One region of the Streptomyces sp. NPDC001492 genome, then DNA from elsewhere that is predicted to be linked to it. Evidence: riboswitches for the same ligand, from Rfam matches in the RefSeq annotation. Region 1 holds a riboswitch; each other region holds the start of a gene.
What was found. Region 1 has a riboswitch for cyclic di-AMP ahead of ACWC1K_RS10510 (NlpC/P60 family protein). Riboswitches for the same ligand answer to the same signal wherever they lie in the genome.

Region 2: it holds a riboswitch for cyclic di-AMP, as region 1 does, so the genes downstream of both, ACWC1K_RS09510 (transglycosylase SLT domain-containing protein) here and ACWC1K_RS10510 (NlpC/P60 family protein) in region 1, are expected to answer to the same signal.
Region 3: it holds a riboswitch for cyclic di-AMP, as region 1 does, so the genes downstream of both, ACWC1K_RS35075 (transglycosylase family protein) here and ACWC1K_RS10510 (NlpC/P60 family protein) in region 1, are expected to answer to the same signal.
Region 4: it holds a riboswitch for cyclic di-AMP, as region 1 does, so the genes downstream of both, ACWC1K_RS38075 (M23 family metallopeptidase) here and ACWC1K_RS10510 (NlpC/P60 family protein) in region 1, are expected to answer to the same signal.

What each region holds. Positions count from the first base shown of each region.
Region 1 covers NZ_JBSFHW010000006.1:212,259-215,989, forward strand. The annotation lists gene ACWC1K_RS10505 (tellurite resistance/C4-dicarboxylate transporter family protein) at 1-180, opposite strand, end outside; gene ACWC1K_RS10510 (NlpC/P60 family protein) at 280-1,434, opposite strand; cyclic di-AMP (ydaO/yuaA leader) riboswitch at 1,443-1,594, opposite strand; gene pcrA (DNA helicase PcrA) at 1,996-3,731, shown strand, end outside.
Region 2 covers NZ_JBSFHW010000006.1:5,118-8,848, reverse strand. The annotation lists gene ACWC1K_RS09520 (CHRD domain-containing protein) at 1-29, opposite strand, end outside; gene ACWC1K_RS09515 (polyprenyl synthetase family protein) at 178-1,188, opposite strand; cyclic di-AMP (ydaO/yuaA leader) riboswitch at 1,888-2,058, shown strand; gene ACWC1K_RS09510 (transglycosylase SLT domain-containing protein) at 2,063-2,545, shown strand; gene ACWC1K_RS09505 (HAD family hydrolase) at 2,641-3,483, opposite strand; gene ACWC1K_RS09500 (FAD-dependent oxidoreductase) at 3,618-3,731, opposite strand, start outside.
Region 3 covers NZ_JBSFHW010000035.1:30,384-34,114, reverse strand. The annotation lists gene eno (phosphopyruvate hydratase) at 1-766, opposite strand, end outside; gene ACWC1K_RS35075 (transglycosylase family protein) at 980-1,657, opposite strand; cyclic di-AMP (ydaO/yuaA leader) riboswitch at 1,662-1,830, opposite strand; gene ACWC1K_RS35070 (transglycosylase family protein) at 2,026-2,994, opposite strand; gene ACWC1K_RS35065 (cytochrome P450 family protein) at 3,213-3,731, shown strand, end outside.
Region 4 covers NZ_JBSFHW010000041.1:20,643-24,373, reverse strand. The annotation lists gene ACWC1K_RS38080 (PP2C family protein-serine/threonine phosphatase) at 1-945, shown strand, start outside; cyclic di-AMP (ydaO/yuaA leader) riboswitch at 1,199-1,356, shown strand; gene ACWC1K_RS38075 (M23 family metallopeptidase) at 1,368-2,384, shown strand; gene ACWC1K_RS38070 (aldo/keto reductase) at 2,493-3,443, shown strand; gene ACWC1K_RS38065 (PrsW family intramembrane metalloprotease) at 3,474-3,731, opposite strand, start outside.

The DNA of each region.
Region 1 (3,731 bases):
CACCCAGGCGACACAGGCCAGGCCCAGGGCGACCCGCGACAGCACCTCGTATCCCGTCAGATGCAGTCCGAGCGACACAATGCCGGTCGCCATCACGGCGGCCCCGGCCGCCGGCGAACGCCGCGCCCACCAGGCGCGGAGGAAGGTCGGGCCGGCCTTGGGGCCGGTGCTGCCGGGCATGGGGCCGATGCTAGGGAGTGCGGCGCGGGTTGAGGGCGGGCCACGCGCGCGTGCGTCACAAACTGCCCCGCACGCGCGCGTGCTCTGCTCCCCGGTGCCTCAGGCGGGCCGCACCACACTGTGGATGATCGATGCGCCGCCGTAGTAGACCGACTCCTCGCGGACGTAGGCGCCGGGCTTCGGGGCGTGGATCATCATGCCGTTGCCGATGTAGAGGCCGACGTGGCTGATGTCGTCGTAGAAGAAGATCAGGTCGCCGGGCTGCGCGTCGGTGAGGGAGACCGTGGTGCCGGCGTTCACCTGGTCGTAGGTGGTGCGCGGAAGGTCGACGCCCGCGGCCTTCCAGGCGGCCTGGGTGAGGCCGGAGCAGTCGTAGGAGTCGGGGCCGGTGGCGCCCCAGACGTACGGCTTGCCGATCTGGGCGCGGGCGAAGGCGAGCGCCTTCTCGGCCTTGGTGGCGTACGAGGAGTCGCCGGCGGAGGTGGATCCCGAGCCCGCGGAGGAGCCGCTGTCCCGGGCCGCGGCCTCTTCCTTGGCCTTCTCCGCCGCCGCCTGCTGCTTCGCCAGCTCCGCGGCCTTGCGCGCGGCCTCCTCCTCCTTCTGCTTCTGGACAGCCGCGAGCCGCGCCTTCTCCTCGGCGGTCAGCTTCGACAGCAGCGCGCGCGCGTCGGAGAGCTTCTTCTGCACCGTGGACTTGGCGGTCTGGAGGTCGCTCTGCGTCTCGGTGAGCGTCTGAAGGCTCCTGGAGGCCTCCTCGCGCTTCTTCATCGTCGCGGACTGCTCGGTGAAGTAGTCGTCGACCGCGCTCTTCTGGCGAGAGGTCAGCCGCCCCATGAGCTGCGTCTGGTCGAAGTAGTCCTGTGGGGAGTCCGCGAGCAGGAAGGTCGCCGTGTCGGGTGCGGCGGCTCCGGTCCGGTACTGGGCCGCGGCGAAGGAACCGAGCTGCTCCCGCTCCTCGTTGAGCTTCTGCGTGCGCCTGGCGACGTCGTCGAGGAGGGTGTCGACGTTCTTGCGCTGCTTCGTGGTCTTCTCTTTGGCCGCGTTGTACTTCTCGGTGGCCGACTCCGCCTGGCGGTAGAGGTCGTCGACCTTCTTCTCGACCTCTTCGAGGCTGGGCTTGCCGTCGGCAGTGGGGGCGGCGTTCGCCGACTGGGACAGCAGGGCCACCGAGGTGAGGGCGGCCGTGGCGAGGGCGGGGGTGCGTATGCCTGCTACGCGCGTACCCGCGGGGCGCGACTTGCGGTGCGACGCCAAGGGAGGCGACTCCTTCCGTCTTCCGCCTACCGAGTTAGCTGTCGGGTTCGGGCGCGTGCTTCGGAAGGGTTGCCCTACGGTCCGTGCCTCGAAAGGGAGGACCGATTCACCCCAAGGTCGGTGTGGGTCCCCGGCTCCGGATGCGCGGCGGCGCCCCGGACTCGGCGGAGGCCGCGCGGCCCGGCGACGTTCGCCGGTGGGGGTCGTGCGGCCTGCCGGAACGGTAGCCAACTCGTGTGGCCCCTGTGAAGGATGATGTTCGATATGCCCGATACATTTTCGTGACCTTTGGTCAGCGGGCCGCACGCAGTCGTCAGTTCGGGAGGAAGCGTGGCGTCTTGTCTGTGTTTTTCCGGAGTGGCGACATCTGCCCGCTTCGGTAGCTGTCTCGGCCTGTTCAATTACGGGCTGTGACGGCACGGTTCTGGAGGGAAACCTCGCGGCCAGGTCCGGAAGAATCAGGGATTCCGCGGCCGGCGGGGGCTGGGGAGTCAGTGGATTCCGGCGATGTTCTCAGGGCGGCGGCGGGCTGTCAGTGGGGCGCCCTAGACTCGGAGAGCGATGAGCAGCCTCTTTGACGACAGCTTCCTGGCGAACCTCCAGGCCCCCCGCGGGCACGAGGAGGAACCTCCGCCGCCGCCCGAGGACGATCACGGACCGGAGCCGGTCCCGGACGATCTGTTCGGCGGGAAGTTCGACGTGCCCCCGGACCGGGAGGCCTACTACCGCAACGGCGCCCCCCGCCCGGCGATCGACCCGGCCGCGCTCCTGGACGGGCTGAACGAGAACCAGCGCGCGGCCGTCGTCCACTCCGGCACCCCCCTGCTCATCGTGGCGGGCGCCGGCTCCGGCAAGACCCGCGTGCTCACCCACCGCATCGCCTACCTCCTGGGCGAGCGGAACGTGCATCCGGGCCAGGTCCTCGCGATCACCTTCACCAACAAGGCCGCGGGCGAGATGAAGGAGCGCGTCGAGCAGCTCGTCGGCCCGCGCGCGAACGCGATGTGGGTGATGACCTTCCACAGCGCGTGCGTGCGCATCCTGCGCCGGGAGAGCAAGAAGCTCGGCTTCACCTCGTCGTTCTCGATCTACGACGCGGCCGACAGCAAGCGCCTGATGGCCCTGGTCTGCCGCGACCTGGACCTCGACCCCAAGCGCTACCCGCCGAAGTCCTTCAGCGCCAAGATCTCGAACCTCAAGAACGAGCTGATCGACGAGGAGGACTTCGCCGCCCAGGCCGCCGACGGCTTCGAGAAGACCCTCGCCCAGGCCTACGCCATGTACCAGTCGCGGCTGCGCGAGGCGAACGCCCTCGACTTCGACGACCTGATCATGACGACGGTCAACCTGCTGCGCGCCTTCCCGGACGTCGCCGAGCACTACCGCCGTCGCTTCCGGCACGTCCTGGTCGACGAGTACCAGGACACCAACCACGCCCAGTACGCGCTCGTACGGGAACTCGTCGGCACCGGCGCGCACGACGAGGACGTACCGCCGAACGAGTACGACCTGCAGCCCGCCGAACTGTGCGTCGTGGGCGACGCCGACCAGTCGATCTACGCCTTCCGCGGTGCGACGATCCGCAACATCCTCCAGTTCGAGGAGGACTACCCGGACGCGACGACGATCCTGCTGGAGCAGAACTACCGCTCCACCCAGACGATCCTCTCCGCGGCCAACGCGGTCATCGAGCGCAACGAGTCCCGCCGCCCCAAGAACCTGTGGACGAACGCGGGCGCGGGCGCCCGCATCACCGGCTACGTCGCCGACACGGAGCACGACGAGGCCCAGTTCGTCGCCGACGAGATAGACCGTCTCACGGACGCCGGCGAGACGAAGGCCTCGGACGTCGCCGTCTTCTACCGCACCAACGCCCAGTCCCGTGTCTTCGAAGAGGTCTTCATCCGCGTCGGCCTGCCCTACAAGGTCGTCGGCGGTGTCCGCTTCTACGAGCGCAAGGAGGTCCGGGACGTCCTGGCCTATCTGCGGGTGCTGGCCAACCCCGAGGACTCGGTGCCGCTGCGCCGCATCCTGAACGTCCCCAAGCGCGGCATCGGCGACCGCGCGGAGGCGATGATCGACGCCCTCGCCCAGCGGGAGAAGATCAGCTTCCCGCAGGCGCTGCGCCGCGTCGACGAGGCCTACGGCATGGCGGCGCGGTCGGCCAACGCCGTCAAGCGGTTCAACACGCTGATGGAGGACCTCCGGACGATCGTCGAGTCCGGCGCGGGCCCGGCGACCGTCCTGGAGGCGATCCTCGAACGCACCGGCTACCTCGCCGAGTTGCAGGCCTCCAC
Region 2 (3,731 bases), 210 kb from region 1:
TTACGGCGCTTCGAGAACGTCGTGTTCATGCCCATGATGCTGTTTTCTCCCCGTAGACCGGCCGACACCCCCTGCGTCGGCCTTCTGGGGAGGACTACGGAAGCGATCTCATTCTGGACTCAGTCCAGATCTGTGACGTGCGTCACAGCACTCGAAGACGCAGGTCGGAGCGGCAGCTCAGCCGGCCCGATGAACCACGGCGTCGCACATCTCCATCAGCGCCAGCTTCGCATCGCACTCCGGCAGCGGGGCCAGCGCCGCTCGCGCGTCCTCCGCGTACCGCACCGTGTCCCGGCGCGCCTGCTCCAGCGCGGGATGCTCACGCAGCCCGGCGAGCGCCTCGGCGTGCCGCGCGTCGTCGCTCAGGTCGGAGTCCAGCAGCTCGCACAAGGCGATGTCCTCGGCGAGCCCCAGCCGGGCCGCCCGCTCCCGCAGTCGCAGCACCGGAAGGGTGGGGACCCCCTCGCGGAGGTCGGTCCCGGGCGTCTTCCCGGACTCGCGCGACTCGGAGGCGATGTCCAGTACGTCGTCCGCCAGCTGGAAGGCGACTCCCAGCCGCTCCCCGTACTGCGTCAGCACGTCCACGACCGTCTCGTCGGCGCCCGACATCATCGCCCCGAAGCGGCACGACACGGCCACCAGCGAACCCGTCTTGCCGCCGAGCACGTCCAGGTAGTGGTCGACCGGGTCCCGGCCGTCCTGCGGCCCCGCCGTCTCCAGGATCTGCCCCGTGACCAGGCGCTCGAACGCCTCGGCCTGGACCCGGACCGCCTCGGGCCCGAGGTCGGCGAGGATGTGCGAGGCGCGCGCGAACAGGAAGTCGCCGGTGAGAACCGCCACCGAGTTGCCCCAGCGGGTGTTGGCGCTGTCGACGCCGCGCCGCACGGCGGCCTCGTCCATCACGTCGTCGTGGTACAGCGTCGCCAGATGGGTCAGCTCCACCACCACGGCCGACGGCACGACCCCCGGCGCATACGGATCACCGAACTGGGCGGCGAGCATCACGAGCAGCGGGCGGAACCGCTTCCCGCCCGCCCGCACCAGGTGCTGGGCGGCCTCCGTGATGAAGGGCACCTCACTCTTGGTGGCTTCGAGCAAACCTTCCTCGACGGCCGCCAATCCGGCCTGGACATCGGCTTCCAGAGCCTGGTCCCGCACGCTCAGCCCGAACGGCCCGACGACGGTCACGAGGGGTCTCCTGTCTGCTGGTGTCTACTGGCGGTTACACGGTTTGTCGATAGGTCGCTGACATCACTCAAGTCAGCGTATCCGGTCACCTTTCGATCACCGATGCCACCCACCCGTCCAGCCCGGGCGGTATCGGATCACGACCGGTATGTTTTTGATCAACCGATAAGAACGGATATCTCTCGACTTGTCTATCGGGGTGTCGGCCGACCCGCCTCTCGGAGCGTCCCCGGCCCGTTCCCGGCGCGCCGCTCGGCGCGTCCCTCGTTTGCGCGAGCCCGAAACATCCTTCCCCCACGAAACGACTCACGAGGACCTCCGGATCCCGGCCCGGGGTGCTCGACGGGCGACCGTCATGACAACGACGTGCACCACACGACAGGTTCCGCTTTCGCCCTCCAATGAGGCGGTGGGCGGCTGATTGACTATGAGTTGGGGTCATTGCCCTTTTTGCCGCTTCTTGCGGACGCCGGTGACTTGACTCACACGGCACGACGGGCGCGCGGTGACGATTCCCCCGCTGCTTCCCCACCCCCGTACGCGAGTTGAGGCTTGGCAACCGCAAAGGATCAAGCGCCCCATAAGCCTCAGACCAAGGTCAATAGGCATGCCCTGTGAGCCCGACACTTGTTCCCGCCATGTGCTCTCGCATACGTTCCCGGCCTGTCGGGTGGACGCCGAATCCTGCCGCCGCCCGGGCACGACCATCGACCGACTCACTCGCACGGCAGGAGCGGGGGAACCAGGTAGGCCGCCGGACCGGGCATCCCGGTGCGGCTAGGGGTGAAGCCGCGTCGCCGTAAGGCTGCGCGGCCGGGCATCTCCCCGCCCGAACCCGACAGCTCACCTCGCAGGCGACGGAGAGGATCCCGCCATGCCTGCAACAGGTCAGCACCGCCGTCCCAGAAGCAACCGCCTCGCCCGCAAGCTCGCCGTCGCCGGTACCGGCGCCGCCGTTCTCGCCCTTCCGCTCATCGGGGCGAACACCGCGTCCGCCGCCACCCCGACCGTCGCCAACGTGAAGTCGATGGGTTACGCCGACAATCTCGACGGCTGGATCCGGGGCGCCCTCCAGGTCATGAAGCAGAACGGAATCCCCGGGACGTACAACGGCATTTACCGCAACATCATCCGCGAGTCCTCGGGCGACCCGGCCGCCATCAACAACTGGGACTCGAACGCGCTCGCCGGCACTCCGTCCAAGGGGCTGCTGCAGGTCATCGACCCGACGTTCCTCGCCTACCACGTGCCCGGCACAGCGATGAACCCCTTCGACCCGATCGCGAACATCACGGCCGCCTGCAAGTACGCTGCCGCGCGGTACGGGTCGATCGACAACGTGTTCGGTGCGTACTGAGCGTTGCGCCAGAAGTGCCGCGGTGGGCTGTCGGTCCTCTGCGGCACCATCGTGGCCGGCCGCGGAGCCGCAGAGAGATACAGCCCCGCGCCCCTTCAGGGCGCGGCCCGAACCGCGGCGAGCTCCCCGGACTCGATGAACAGTCGCTCGAGGACGACGGCGATGCCGTCGTCCTCGTTCGACAGGGTGATCTCGTCGGCCACCGCCTTGAGTTCGGGGTGGGCGTTGGCCATGGCGACGCCATGGGCGGCCCAGTCGAACATGGGGATGTCGTTGGGCATGTCGCCGAAGGCGATCGTCTGCTCAGGGCCGAGCCCCAGGTGTGCGGCGGCCAGTGCGAGGCCCGTCGCCTTGGTGATGCCGCATGGCTGGAGTTCGACGGTCCCCGGCCCCGACATGGTGACGGTGGCCAGCGAGCCGACGACCGAGCGTGCCGTCGCCGCCAACTCGTCGTCGGACAGGGCGGGATGGCGCAGCAGCACCTTGCTGATGGGTTCGCACCACAGGTCGTCGCGCCGGTCGACCCGAACCGCCGGCAGCGTCGGATGCGGCATCAGGTAGCCCGGTTCGATGAGCGTGAGTCCCTCGACGCCGTCCTGGTCGACAGCCGCGTACACCTGACCCACCTCGGCCTCGATCTTGCCGAGGGCGGTCTCGGCCAGCTCCCGGTCCAGGGTGACGGACCACAGCAGACGGTCCGCGCCCACGTCGTACACCTGCGCGCCCTGCCCGCACACCGCGAGCCCCCTGCCGCCCAGTTGGTCGAAGAGCGGCCGCACCCTGGGGGCCGGCCGGCCCGTCACGACGAGGTGCCGGGCGCCGGCCCCGGCGACCCGGGCGAGCGCGGCGAGGGACCGGTCGGACAGCGTGTCGTCGCCTCGGAGCAGCGTGCCGTCCAGGTCGGTGGCGATGAGTGCATATGCGGTGGGTGCGGCCATGATCAGAGAATACGGACAGGACGCCCCACCGACTCATCGCGAACCGGACGACGGCTGGTTGCCCCACCGCCCCTCGCCCAACTCCCTTATCCTTGGTGGCTCTTCATCATCAGGCAGGGGCCGGCGGCCCCGGCCTAGCCGTGCGCTGCCGCGAGGTGTTTGGCCAGCCTCGGGGAGGCGAACTCGGTACCGCACACGAAACGCATCACCGGGCCGTACGACGCCGCGGCCGGCAGGCCGGTGAAGTA
Region 3 (3,731 bases), on a different contig from region 1:
ACGTGCCGTCCTTGTAGAACTCGGAGGCGGCGACGTCGAGCGCGAGCGCGATCTGCTCGCCGGGGACGTAGCCGGCCTGCTTGATGGCCTCGATGATGAGGTCGAGCGCGGCGCGGTTGGACTCCAGGTTCGGGGCGAAGCCGCCCTCGTCGCCGAGGCCGGTGGACAGGCCCTTGGTCTTCAGCACCTTCTTGAGGGTGTGGTAGACCTCGGCGCCCCAGCGCAGGGCCTCGGAGAAGGACTCCGCGCCGATCGGGGCGATCATGAACTCCTGGATGTCCACGTTGGAGTCGGCGTGCGAGCCGCCGTTCAGGATGTTCATCATCGGCACCGGCAGCAGGTGCGCGTTCGGGCCGCCCAGGTAGCGGAAGAGCGGCAGGTCGCTGGCCTCGGAGGCGGCGTGGGCGACGGCGAGGGAGACGCCGAGGATGGCGTTGGCGCCGAGGGAGCCCTTGTTGTCGGTGGCGTCCAGGTCGAACATGGCCTGGTCGATCAGGCGCTGCTCGGTGGCGTCGTAGCCGACCAGCTCGGGGCCGATCTGCTCGATGACGGCGAGGACGGCCTTCTCGACGCCCTTGCCCTGGTAGCGGTTGGGGTCACCGTCGCGGAGCTCGATGGCCTCGAAGGCGCCCGTGGAGGCGCCGGACGGGACGGCGGCACGACCCGTGCTGCCGTCGTCGAGGCCGACCTCGACCTCGACCGTGGGGTTGCCTCGGGAGTCCAGGATTTCCCGGGCTACGACGACGTCGATGGACGGCACGAGCATCTCCTTCTTGGATGTGACACGGCTACGGCAGTAGCGCGGTGGCTCTGCGGGATGAGCCTAACCGCCTGAGGCCGATCGGCCACGCTGCCGACCACCTCTTGGGCAGAACCGAGAGTAAATTGTTTCCGAACGGAACAAAGAGAGGGCGCAAAAAGAACCCCGCCCCGGTGCGTACGGGGGAACACGCACCGGAGCGGGGAGACCGCGAGGCCGTCACTTGAGGTGCAGCTGCTGGCCCGGGTAGATGAGGTTGGCGTCGGAGACGATGTCCTTGTTCAGCTTGAACAGCTTCTGCCAGCCGCCCTTGACGCCGTGCTTCTCGGCGATCGAGCTGAGGGTGTCGCCCTTGACGACCTTGTACTCGCCGTCGCCCTTCTTGACCTTCTTGCCGGTCGGGGTGGTGACGGTCTTCTGGGTCTTCGTGCTCTCGGTCTTCGCGGCCGGGCGCTCGGCGGAGCGGGAGGCGGCCTGCGAGTCGCTGGAGCGGGCGCCGGTGGAGGGGGCGCTGCCGTTGTAGGCGGCACCGGACAGGCCCGTGCCGCAGACCGGCCAGGCGCCCTTGCCCTGGGAGGCGAGGACCTTCTCGGCGACGGCTATCTGCTGCGCCTTGCTGGCCTGGTTGGCCTGCGGGGCGTAGGCGGTGCCGCCGTACGCGGCCCAGGTGGAGGCGGAGAACTGCAGGCCGCCGTAGTAGCCGTTCCCGGTGTTGATGGACCAGTTGCCGCCGGACTCGCACTGGGCGACCTTGTCCCACTCGGAGGCGGTGGCGGCGGAGGCGTTGCCGGCCGCCATCAGCGGAGCGGCGATGGCGACACCAGTGACGCCGGCGAGCGCGGCGACGCGGGTGGCCTTGGACGGACGGCGGTGCTTGCCCTTGCCGGAAAACAGCATGGTTCGATCCCCTCACCGACGCCTGCGAGGTGAGCTGTCGGGTTCGGGCCGGTTGAGTTGCCCGGCCGTGCTCTCGCTCTCACGAGACACGGCTACACCCCTAGCCGCCCGTCAACTGCCCGGGCAGGCACCTACCTTGGGTCCCCCGCTCCTGCCTACGGCGCTTTACGCGACGACTGTTCCCGTACCGCCGCTGGCAGGATTCGGCGTTGCGGCAGCCGGGGCTCGTGTTGACGAGCGGTGACGACGGTAGACACGCGTTCCGCCGAATTTCAAAGACGATCAGGGCTTCTGAGACTCATCCCACACTTTCACCAAACCGGACATTCAGTGGCGAAGTGTGACGTGAACTCCCGTTGTTTTTCGCCCTATTCGGCACTGAGTTTCAGGGTCTGACCGGCGAAGATGTGGTTCGGGTCGGTACCGATGGCCTTCTTGTTCTCGGCGTAGAGCGCACGCCACCCGCCGTCCAGGTGAAGGGAGTCGGCGATCGAGGCGAGGGTGTCGCCGGCGTGGACGGTGTACGTGTCGTGCGTGCCGCCGTCGGCCTTGGTCGAGTCGGCGGCCTTGCCTGCCGTCTCCTCGGCGCTGGCGCCGCGGTGGCGGCCGGTGCCGGTCGTGCCGGTGTCGACGAGGGTCCAAGTGGACGCCGGGGGCTCGGGATTGTCCGAGTCGTCACCCTTCGCCCCGTCTGTCGCCGAGCTGTCGGCACCCTGCGAGTTGCCCGTGGCCTTCTTGGACGCAGAGGTGGAAGGCGAGGCGGATGTACCGGATTCGGTGGAGTTGTCCGTCGCGCTCGCGGAGGTCGAAGGGGAGGCGCTGGAGGACGAATCCGACGAAGAGGACCTATCGGAAGCGCTGCCCGAGGAGTTGGAGAGACCGGTCGAGTCCGACCCTCCGGAGGAATCGGACGAACCGGAACCGCCGCCCAGCACACCGGTGTCGATGTCGGCCGAACCCGCGTCCTTGGTGAGCCCGGAGGTCAGCCCGCAGGTGTGGAAGGCGCCGACGCCCTGGTCGTCCAGGAGCTTCTCGGCGACGGCTATCTGCTGGTTACGGCTGGCGAGGTCGGCCCGGGGGGCGTAGTCGAGGCCGCCGTACTTCTCCCAGTTCTCCTGGGTCAACTTGAGCCCGCCGTAGAACCCGTTGCCGCCGTTCTCGCTCCAGGAGCCGCCCGTCTCGCACTGCGCCACCTTGTCCCAGGTGGTGCCGTCCGCGGCGCTCGCGCCGCCGGCGGCGAAGAGCGGGATCGCGATGGCGGAGCCGGTCACCCCGGCCGCGACGAGGATTGCCGGAGCCTGACGGGGGCGACGGTGTCGACCGTTCCCGGAGAGCATGCGGAGGCCTTTCACAAGACAGCAGTGACCGCGCGGCGCATGACACCGACAGGCGTTCGATGCCACCGCGCTGGACCGTGAACGTAGCGGCTGCCGATCACTTGTCACAAGTTAATGCCGCGTAGATCACGTGAAGATCACAGACTTGAACGCGCGTCACGTTTGACCGGTTCGCAGCGGCGGCGCATCCGCCGGCGCGCTGCGGATACGGTCGTCCTGTGAACGTCCCGAACACCGCACCCGAACTCTTCACCTGGGAATTCGCCGGCGACCCGTATCCGGCCTACGCCTGGCTGCGCGAGCACTCCCCCGTCCACTGGACGAAACTTCCCAGCGGGGTCGAGGCATGGCTGGTGACCCGCTACGCCGACGCACGTCAGGCGCTCGCGGACGGGCGGCTCTCGAAGAACCCCGAGCACCACGCCGAGGACGCGCAGGGCAAGAGCCGGACCGGTATCCCGGGTGAGCGCAGCGCCAACCTCATGACGCATCTGCTCAATATCGACCCCCCGGACCACACCCGGCTGCGCCGTCTCGTCTCCAAGGCGTTCACCCCGCGCCGGGTGGCCGAATTCGCGCCGCGGGTGCAGGAGTTGACGGACGACCTCATCGACCGGTTCGCGCCGCACGGCGAGGCCGATCTGATCCACGACTTCGCCTTCCCCCTCCCCATCTACGCGATCTGCGATCTGCTCGGCGTCCCGCGTGAGGACCAGGACGACTTCCGCGACTGGGCG
Region 4 (3,731 bases), on a different contig from region 1:
CTGGTCGCCGCCCCGCTCTACTCGCGCCGGGGGACGGTCCTCACCGGCGTCGCGACCGTCCTGGTCGTCACCGCGATCCACGCCGAGGTGGGCATCCTCCTCCAGGTCGAGGCGGTGACCGAGCTGGCCACCGTGTCGACGGTCTCCGTGCTGGCCGTCCTCATCAACCTCCTCGTCCGCCGCAGCCGCGAGGAGCTCGCCTCGCAGCGCGAGATCGCCGAGGCCGCCCAGCGCGCCGTGCTGCCCGAGCCCGCCGAGCGGATCGGCGGGTTCGCGATCGCGGCACGGTACGAGGCCGCGCAGGCGGACGCGTCCATCGGCGGCGACCTGTACGCCGTGCAGGACAGCCCGCACGGCGTACGGCTGGTCGTGGGCGACGTACGCGGAAAGGGAATGGGGGCGGTGGCCGCCGTGGCCGTGGTCATCGGGGCCTTCCGGGAGGCCGCCGAGCAGGAGGCCACGCTGGAGGCGGTCGCGCAGCGGCTGGACCGGGCGCTGGAGCGCGAGGCGACGCGGCGGGCGGGGATCGAGCTGTTCGAGGGGTTCACGACCGCCGTGCTCGCCGAACTCCCGCACGGCGAAGGCGTCGTACGCATCGTCACCCGCGGCCATCCGCCCCCGCTGCTGCTGTGCCCGGACGGCACCGTGCGCACCCTGCACGCCCGCGAGCCCGCCCTGCCGCTCGGCATGGGCGGGCTCGGGAGTTGGCCCGACCGCGCCGAGGAGACCGCGTTCCGCAGTGGGGCCACGCTGCTGCTGTACACCGACGGGCTGTCGGAGGCGCGGGACGAGCAGGGGGTGTTCTTCGAGCCCGCGGAACGGCTCGCCGGCCGGGTCTTCCACGACCCCGCGGCGCTGCTCGTCACCCTCGCGCGGGAGGTGCGCAGATACGCCGGTGAGGCCATGGCGGACGACATGGCGCTGCTCGCCGTACGACGGCCCTGACCGTCTTCACACTTCCTTCCCGTAGGTGACCGGGTGTGATCAGGTGAACCCACTCCGCATAACAACTGACATACGGTCAATACTTGTGGGGTTTCTGAGGTGCGGTCAACTCGCCCGTTTTTCGCCGTTCATGCGCCGTACGTCCAGGTCGGAAAGGTTAATGATCAAGCGGAACACCTTGGAATCGGCACCCCGGGTCTATTAACGTTCGATAACGCAGCGCGGTCGTCCCAGCCGTCACAAGAGGCGGCTCCGTGCGCACGCGCCGAATCCCGCAAGGGAACCGGGGAACCACCACCCTGGGGTGAATCGCGCTGATACAGCCGTGGCAGCACGGCAGGTATACGCGCGTAGGAGACCTTCCTGCTCCGAACCCGTCAGCTAACCCGGTAGGCGAGAAGGAAGGAAAGGAGCACGCCCACGTGGCGTCCAACCCGCCTGCCCCACAAGCCCCGTTCGTGCCGAGCACCGAGCCCTTCGGCTTCGCCGTCCGACGCACCGACGAGGGCCCCTGGGAGGAGTGGAATCCCACCGAGGACTCCCTCGCCCCGGTACGCGGCCGGCACCGCGTCGCCAAGCAGCGCGGCGGGGGACTCGCCCGCAGCTCCACGGTCCTCGGCGTCGGCGTCATAGCCGCCGTCGGCGCGGGCGGCATGGCCAGCGCCAACACCGGCAAGCCGCCGGTGTCGATCTCCATGCCCGATCTCGCCTCCGTGGGCCATGTCTTCGACGGCGGCTCCGACGCCCCCAAGGGCTCCGCGACCGCGCTCAGCGATGTCGCCACCACGTCCGCAGGCACCGCGCAGGGCGCCGGTGAGGCGCTGCGCGACCGGATCATGGCGCAGGCCGAGTCGCAGCAGGTCCAGATCGACAGCAAGAGCCAGGCGGCCACCGAGGCGGCCCTCGCCCAGCAGGTCGACGACGCCGCCGCCAAGGCCGAGAAGGAGGCCGCGGCCAAGGCCGCCGCCGCGAAGGAGAAGGCGGAGGCGGCCGCCAAGAAGGCCGCCGAGGCCGCGAAGCTCGCCGAGCTGGCCAAGCAGTTCAAGCTGCCGGTCGTGTCGTACACGATCACCGGCACCTTCGGTCAGGCCGGCTCCATGTGGTCCTCCGGCTACCACACGGGCCTCGACTTCGCCGCCCCCACGGGCACGCTCATCAAGGCCATCCACTCCGGCACCATCACCCAGGCCGGCTGGGCGGGCTCGTACGGCTACCGCACGATCCTCACCCTCGACGACGGCACGGAGCTCTGGTTCTGCCACCAGTCGTCGATCAGCGTCAGCGTCGGCCAGAAGGTCGGCACGGGTGACGTCATCGGCCGCATCGGCGCCACCGGCAACGTGACCGGCCCGCACCTGCACCTCGAGGTCCACCCCGACGGCCAGGACACCGGCATCGACCCGATGACGTGGCTGCGCAGCAAGGGCCTCAACCCCTGACACCGGTACGTTCTCCGTCCGTACCCGGAGTGCCGTAGTCCGCTTGTTTACGGGATCTTTGCGCCCGCTGCGGAAGACCGGCCTCCGGGGCGGACGTTGACGTCTGGCATGACTTCTCCTTCTCTGCGCAAGCTGGGCTCCTCCGGCCTCGAGGTCTTCCCGCTCTCCCTCGGCGGCAACGTCTTCGGCTGGACCGCCGACGAGGCCACCTCCTTCGCCGTGCTCGACGCCTACACGGCCGCCGGCGGCAACTTCGTCGACACCGCCGACTCCTATTCGTCGTGGGCCGAGGGCAACCAGGGCGGTGAGTCCGAGACGATCATCGGCAAGTGGGTCAGGGCGCGCGGCAACCGCGACGACGTGGTCATCGCCACCAAGGTCAGCCAGCACCCCGAGTTCCAGGGCCTGTCCGCGGCCAACATCAAGGCCGCGGCCGAGGCCTCCCTGCGCCGCCTCGGCACCGACTACATCGACCTCTACTACACCCACTTCGACAAGCCCGAGGTGCCGGTCGAGGAGATCGTCGGCGCCCTCGACGAGCTGGTGCAGGCCGGCAAGGTCCGGCACATCGCCGCGTCCAACATCTCGCCCGACCGGCTCCGCGCCTCCCTGGAGTTCTCCGACCGCGAGGGCCTGGCCAAGTACGTGGCCCTGCAGCCGCACTACAACCTGGTCTCGCGCGACACGTACGAGGGCGAGCTGCAGGACCTGGCCGCGCGCTACGGTCTGGCCGCCGTCCCGTACTTCTCCCTCGCCTCCGGCTTCCTCACCGGCAAGTACCGGCCCGGCACGACGGTCGACAGCCCGCGGGCGGGCGGCGCGGCCAAGCACCTGGAGTCCGAGCGGGGGCAGCGGGTCCTGACCGCCCTCGACGAGATCGCCCAGGCCCACGACGCCCCGGTCGCCACGGTGGCCCTGGCCTGGCTCGCGGCCCAGCCGACGGTCGCCGCCCCGATCGCCTCCGCGCGGACGGTGGAGCAGCTCCCGGCACTGCTCGCGGTGGGCGAGCTGACGCTCACGGACACCGAGGTCGCCCGCCTGACGGAAGCGTCGGCCTGACCCCCCTGGTCCTGTGACTGGCCTCAGGTCCTACGACCGGTACGGGTTGTACGCGGGATTCGGCACCGCCGGGTACCCGTACGCCCCGTACACCGGCCAGGGCGGCGCCGCCACCGGCACCGGGGGCGCCGTCATCCGCGCCGCGTGGTCCAGCGCCGGGCGTGCCACCTCCCGGCGCCGCCACAGCTCGTCCAGCAACTCGCGTTCCCTGACGACGAAGTCGGCGCCGGCGCGGCCACGGCGCCCCCGGTGCCGCAGGAAGGCCAGCGAGGTCGCGTACGCCTCGTA